Parasegetibacter sp. NRK P23: one gene and its partner. The protein of the gene in region 1 interacts with the protein of each later gene in a pairwise test. Links are inferred from orthologs where the notes say so. Each region holds a gene or a part of one and is shown in the gene's direction. Other genes may lie near its edges. The genes, in order: topA and M4J38_RS10625.

Region 1 (3,516 bases):
TAGGGAAAGCCGGGCAGGAAGCCGAGCAGGAATACCTGGTACACTCTTTCCGAATGCAGTTGTACGATTTCCTCCCAATGCAGCGCTGTGGCCTGCATTACTTCCTGTTTATCCAGGCAATATGGTTCTTCGTAACAAACAGGGAGCCGGTTTACAGGCAATGCTGTTCTCTGGGCAGGAATGGCTTTTTCCCAGGCATCTTCCAACCGCTCCCGCATAAACGCCGCCGCATCTTGCGCCCCTGACTTACGAATCGGGTACACATCATATATAATAGTAACTGAATTGTAAGATGGAACAGCATCCTGCAGTCCGGTAATGTGCTGCTGGCGCAACCACTCTGCCATGGTCACCATTTTCGCGTTCACCGGCAGGCTGATCTTATCCCCTGTTTGGAGCGTAAGGCTGTGATCTCCAAGGGAAAATATTTCGTACTCTTTACTCATATTGGGTTGGTGCCATGAATTTAAGACAATCTCCCGGCAGCAGATGCAATTTTTTATTTTCGGCGTTATACACTAAACTTGCATCGAAGCGAGGCATAATTCATCATTATAATTGAATATGGCAAAGAATTTACTGATCGTGGAGTCGCCGGCCAAAGCCAAAACCATCGAGAAGATCCTGGGAAAAGATTTCGAGGTGAAGAGTTGTTACGGGCATATCCGCGACTTGGAGAAAGATGATATGGGAATTGATATAGCCAATAATTATCAACCCCGTTACACCGTTCCTGATGAAAAGGAAAAGGTGGTGCGCGACCTGCGTCAGCTTGCCAAAAAAGCCGATGAGGTTTGGCTCGCATCGGATGAGGACCGGGAAGGAGAAAGTATATCCTGGCACCTTGCGGAAGTGCTGGGACTCGACCCGGCCACTACCAAACGCATCGTTTTCCACGAAATTACCGCACCCGCCATTAAAAAAGCGGTGAGCAACCCAAGACACATCAACCTTAACCTGGTGAATGCACAACAGGCCCGCCGTGTACTCGACAGGCTCGTGGGCTTCGAACTCAGTCCCGTACTCTGGCGCAAAGTAGGCATGCAACGCAGTCTCAGCGCCGGAAGGGTGCAAAGTGTTGCCGTAAGGCTCATCGTGGAAAGGGAACGTGAGATCAATAACTTCCTGCCCGAAAGCAGTTATAAAATAGAAGCTTTCTTCTCCGCCCTCAACATCAGCAGTAAAAAAGTAACCTTCAAAGCCGAAGGTCCTTCCAAACTGAATAATCCTGAAACCGCGGAAAAATTCCTCGAAAGCTGTAAAGGTGCGAATTACCGTGTATCAGACATCCAGGTGAAGCCCGCCAAACGTACGCCGGCTGCACCTTTCACCACTTCCACCCTTCAGCAGGAAGCCTCCAGGAAACTGGGATATGGGGTAAGCAGAACGATGTTGCTCGCGCAGAAACTGTACGAAAGCGGTAACATCACTTATATGCGTACGGACAGTATCAACCTGAGCGATACGGCCATGGAAGATATCAAGAACGAGATCAACCGTTCCTATGGCGGCAATTATTACCAGCCGAGGAAATACAAGAATAAAAATGAAAGCGCGCAGGAAGCGCACGAAGCCATCCGCCCCACCTACATGAGCAATCATACCGTAGATGATCCGGACGCCAAAAGATTATACGACCTGATCTGGAAAAGAACCATCGCCTCACAAATGAGTGACGCGGAATTCGAAAAAACCATCGCGAAAATTGACATCTCCACCAACCGGGAGCAACTTACCGCCACCGGTGAAGTGCTGAAGTTCGATGGTTTCCTCAAAGCTTATACCGAAGGAAAAGATGAGGAAGAAGAGGATACTGACGCTGAAGGCATGTTGCCACCGCTGGCCGTGAACCAGCAGCTCGACCTAGAGGAAATGACGGCCACTGAAAAATTCACCCGCCCTGCTCCGCGTTATACGGAAGCATCACTCGTAAAAAAACTGGAAGAACTCGGCATTGGACGCCCCTCCACTTATGCGCCCACGATCACCACGATCATGAAACGCAATTACGTGGAGAAACGCGATAAGGACGGGATCAAACGCGAAGTGCACATCATCCGCCTCGATAAGGGCAACCAACTTAAAAAGGAAGTTTCCATTGAAAATACCGGTGCTGAAAAAGGAAAATTGTTCCCCACCGACCTCGGTATGGTGGTCACCGATTTCCTGAAGCAACATTTCAAAAACGTGATGGACTACAACTTCACGGCCAAAATCGAGGAAGAATTTGATGAGATCGCTGATGGCAAACTGAAGTGGAATAAAATGATCGACAGCTTCTACCGGCCCTTCCACAGCGATATCGAGGTAACCCTTGAAACCGCTGAACGTGCCAAAGGAGAACGCGAACTCGGTATTGAACCCGAAACAGGCAAACGTGTGATCGCCAGGATGGGACGTTATGGGCCCATGGTACAGATCGGGGAAGCCACTGATGAAGAAAAACCACGCTTCGCCAAACTGAAAACGGACCAGAGCATTGAAACCATCTCCATGGAAGAAGCCATGGACCTGTTCAAACTCCCGCTCACCTTAGGGGAATACAAGGAAAAAGAAGTCTCAGTGAATGTAGGCAGGTTCGGCCCGTATGTGAAATGGGGCGAGGAATACATCTCCCTTCCAAAAGGAGAAGACCCGCTGACGGTAGACATTGACCGCGCCATTCATCTGATCGGCGAAAAAGAACTTGCGGACGCCCCGATAGCCATGTACGAGGGCAAACCCGTTACCAAAGGCAAGGGAAGGTTCGGGCCATTCATCAAGTGGAACGATCTTTTCATCAACATACCCAGGGCATACAATTTCGACCAGCTTACACAGGCGGATTGCCGGGAACTGATCGAAAAGAAACTGGATAAAGAGGCGAACAGGTACATACAACAGTGGCCATCGGAGAAGATATCGATTGAGAACGGAAGATGGGGCCCCTTTGTACGCTTCGGTAAAAAGATGCTTAAATTGGGTAGAAAAGCGGATAATACGAAATACACCGCTGAAGAAGCCGCGGAGATCAGCCTGGAAGAAGTTAAAAAGATGATTGAAGCTGAATTGCCGGATGCTTTTACCAAAAAGGCCCCTGCCAAAAAAGCGGCCCCGAAGAAAGCAGCCGCGAAAAAAACAGCTCCTAAAAAGGCCGCACCCAAAAAGAAGGCCTAAACGTTTACAGCGCGCATGAATGAAACGAAAGAAATATCGGCCCTTTTTCATTTGATAGACGACCCCGATGAAGAAGTTTTCAGTACGGTGGCGAACAGGATCGTGGGCTATGGAAAACCTATCATTCCGAACCTGGAGCACCTTTGGGAAAATACCCCCCAGGAAGCGGTACAATTACGTATTGAACTGCTGATCCACCGGCTGCATTATAAGGACCTCCTGGCCGATTTCACACAATGGGCATCCATGAAGGAACCCGACCTGCTTTCCGGTGCCATACTGGTCGCGCGTTTTCAGTACCCGGATCTTGTTGTGAGCCAGGTATTGCAGGAAGTGGAAAAACTACGCCGAAACGTATGG
Region 2 (3,189 bases), 500 kb from region 1 along the record:
ATTGTTGCTGGATGGTCATAGCGTGGCAAAGTTAGGATGTTTCGGTGAATAGGAGGGAGTTGGTATCTTTGAAACATGAGGGATGAAGTTTACATGCGCAGGTGTTTTCAACTGGCGGAAGCGGCTTTGGGTGAAGTAGCGCCCAATCCTATTGTTGGCGCGGTATTGGTGCATGACGACCGCATCATAGGAGAGGGTTTTCATCGTAAATACGGTGCCGCGCATGCGGAAGTGAACGCGATCAATGCTGTGAAAGAAGCAGATCGCCCACTCATCCCCTACGCCACAATGTATGTGTCTCTGGAGCCCTGTGCACATTTTGGCAAAACCCCTCCCTGCGCGGACCTGCTGGTCCGCGAACATGTAAAACGGGTAGTAATCGCCAACCGCGATCCTTTTCCCGATGTGGATGGGAAAGGGATAGGCAAACTAAGAACGGCCGGTATTGAAGTGACCACCGGACTGCTTGAAGAAGAAGGCTGGTGGCTCAACCGCAGGTTCTTTACTTTCAACACCCAACAGCGTCCTTACATCGTTTTAAAGTGGGCCCAGACTGCCAACGGCATCATCGGGACACCCGGGGAACGATTGCTTATTTCCAACCAATTTACCAACCGGCTGGTGCACAAATGGCGTTCTGAAGAAGCGGCCATTTTGGTTGGAAAAAACACCGCGCTGGAAGATAATCCCAGGCTCGATAACCGCTACTGGCAAGGATCGGCTCCGGTAAGAATACTAATGGATCCTGCGCTGGAAGTGCCGGATAAGGCTCATATTTATAACAATGCAGCACCTTCAATTATCATCAATCACCAAGCTGAAAGAACCGTTGGCAACATCACCTGGCTGAAAGCGGATGCCTCACGGCCATTGGCAACCGAAGTTTGCAGGCTTCTTTACGAGCAAAATATCCAAAGCGTATTGGTGGAGGGAGGCGCGAAAACGCTTACTTCCTTCCTGGAAGCGGATTTGTACGATGAAGTCAGAATCATTACGAATGAAACCCTTACTGTGAACCAGGGTATTAAAGCACCTGTTCCGGGTAAGCTGGTACACCTGGACACCCAACGTATGGGTTCCGACACCGTAACTGTATTCCGGCGTCCCTGATCCGCCTTATTTCCCCGCATAAAGAATAATTCGGATATTTGCCGCCCATCATCATGCAGCAGGACTATTATTTCACCATTGAGCAGCCCTCCACGGCTGAATTTAAAGACAGGGGCAGCAAGTTCCTCGCCTATGCCTACCCGGTTCAGGAGGTGGCTGATGTAAAGCTGCGCCTGGGTGAGTTGAAAAAAGAACATCCTAAAGCGGTGCACCATTGTTTTGCATACCGGCTTGGCTTAGACGGCACACAATTCCGCGTAGCCGATGACGGAGAGCCATCAGGCTCTGCCGGAAGACCGATCCTCGGCCAGATCGACAGCAAGCAGCTTACCAATACCCTCGTGGTGGTGGTAAGGTATTTCGGGGGTACGCTACTGGGCGTGCCCGGGCTCATCAACGCCTATAAAACAGCGACGTCCCTTGCTTTGCAGGTTACGCCGATCGTTCAGAAACCTGTAGAAATAAAGTATGTCCTCCACTTCGATTATACCCTCATGAATGAAGTGATGATGGTCGTAAAGCAATCGCAATGTTCCGTGATCGCACAGGAGATGCAGCTTTTTTGCCAACTTACCATCGGGGTACCCCGGAACAGGCTTGATGAAGTGCTCTACCGCATCAGCGAGCTGAGGCATGTGGACATTGCGCCGGTTAAATAATTTTTCTATCCATCTTTCTTCATTCTCTTCTTCTCCTTACATCATCACGGATGCTTTGAACATCGTTTCTATATTTATAGAACTGCAGGCGGAACCAAAACGCTTTCAAATAAGTTTGGATGGCGAACAGCCCCCAGCGTTTATTGCTTTCAGGAATTGGTCGTAATTGTAAAATCACGCCTGTCCAACGTCTTTCAAAGTGCGCTATGTTTTCCCGGCGAATAACCTTTTCGGGAGGTTCCATCAGGGAGACTTTCTTCCATCTTATTCCATACAAAACTACATAGCGAATAGTAACTCCGGACATTACCTGTGCAATGGCCGGAAAGTGCACAGGTCGGAGGTGTCTGGCATTCAAATGCCGTATATCTGTTTTGAATCCGCTTTTTCCGGCGGTCCGCGCTATGTCGTCCAAATTCGTTCCATTGCTTGCAGTGACTTGCAGTTGCCGCAACAACGGAATAGCGATGTATTTATGATAGGTGGCCGATACCACGCAAAGACAGGCAATGCCATAATCCTGCGGGTGAAGTAGGCTTACTTCATTATTTATTATAATCTTGTTTTGCATGACAAGGTTTGGGGTTTCGTAAAAAAAGCTGTTGTTTTCTGCTCACTGTAAAAGTACCGGCAACCCGTAGGCTGATGTGTAGAATAAACGCTTATATGCGTGTATAAATGCTTTCGCTGAATTAGCGGGAAATTCCTTTCTTTTGTAGACCCAATTGATTCACCATGAGCAGTATACTCGTCCCTTTCGATTTCTCCGAAAACGCCATCAGGGCGCTTCAGCAGGCTTTTTTCCTGGCAGATACCACAGGTTCCTCCGTGGAGTTGTTGCACATCACGAATATGAACGTGGCCAGGGAGTATCCTAAAAGCTGGGGAACAGAAAGTATTGACGAAGCCCGGCTTCGTGGGCAGCTTGAAGCGGTTGTAAAGGAGCATAAAGGTAATTCCGGTGCAGGAATCACTATCACCATAAAAGAATCCACGCTCGTTTCAGGTGGTATCATCAGTTACCTGCTGGATACCAAACCCACATTAGCCGTAATGGGCACGCATGGCTGGAGTGGATTGGCCGATAAATTACTGGGCAGCAATACTTCCTCACTCATTACACATGCTATTTTTCCTATACTGGCCGTTCCTCCGCATTGGGCGCCTGCGCCGCTGACAAAAGGAATCGCCAATGTGGAGTTGAAAAACCTGTCCAGTTTGCTGCCTGCGCTGGAACAATGGGCGGCGTTCCTGCATACGCCTGTTGAAGTGATTGAGTTCAGTGCCGTTCCGGAGGTGGAAGAAGATTCGGCTGTAACGCCTGCACCAGGTTCCAATGTTGTGATTTCAGGCGTGGTGAGACTGATGGATGATCTTACCCTCGCCGAAAACATCGCGCAATACACTTCCGCGCAGGAAG

What was found.
Region 2: the proteins of topA (region 1) and M4J38_RS10625 interact in binary tests that used the Escherichia coli proteins (3 or more experiments, as listed by UniProt). The link is inferred for Parasegetibacter sp. NRK P23 from one-to-one orthologs.

Annotation. Positions count from the first base shown.
Region 1 is NZ_JAMDLG010000001.1:2,108,142-2,111,657, forward strand. What follows is about bases 174-3,360. They hold topA (type I DNA topoisomerase), read left to right. Parts: upstream 174-564; coding sequence 565-3,156; downstream 3,157-3,360. Other genes in these bases: pxpB (5-oxoprolinase subunit PxpB), read right to left, coding at 174-446; M4J38_RS08575 (transglutaminase-like domain-containing protein), read left to right, coding at 3,172-3,360. Also shown: more of pxpB, read right to left, coding at 1-173; more of M4J38_RS08575, read left to right, coding at 3,361-3,516. UniProt on the Escherichia coli protein: Releases the supercoiling and torsional tension of DNA, which is introduced during the DNA replication and transcription, by transiently cleaving and rejoining one strand of the DNA duplex.
Region 2 is NZ_JAMDLG010000001.1:2,610,171-2,613,359, reverse strand. Bases 99-2,958 are described here. They hold M4J38_RS10625 (YigZ family protein), read left to right. Parts: upstream 99-1,148; coding sequence 1,149-1,769; downstream 1,770-2,958. Other genes in these bases: M4J38_RS10615 (universal stress protein), read left to right, coding at 2,505-2,958; M4J38_RS10620 (cysteine peptidase family C39 domain-containing protein), read right to left, coding at 1,789-2,340; ribD (bifunctional diaminohydroxyphosphoribosylaminopyrimidine deaminase/5-amino-6-(5-phosphoribosylamino)uracil reductase RibD), read left to right, coding at 99-1,110. In the rest of the region: prmC (peptide chain release factor N(5)-glutamine methyltransferase), read right to left, coding at 1-19; more of ribD, read left to right, coding at 76-98; more of M4J38_RS10615, read left to right, coding at 2,959-3,189.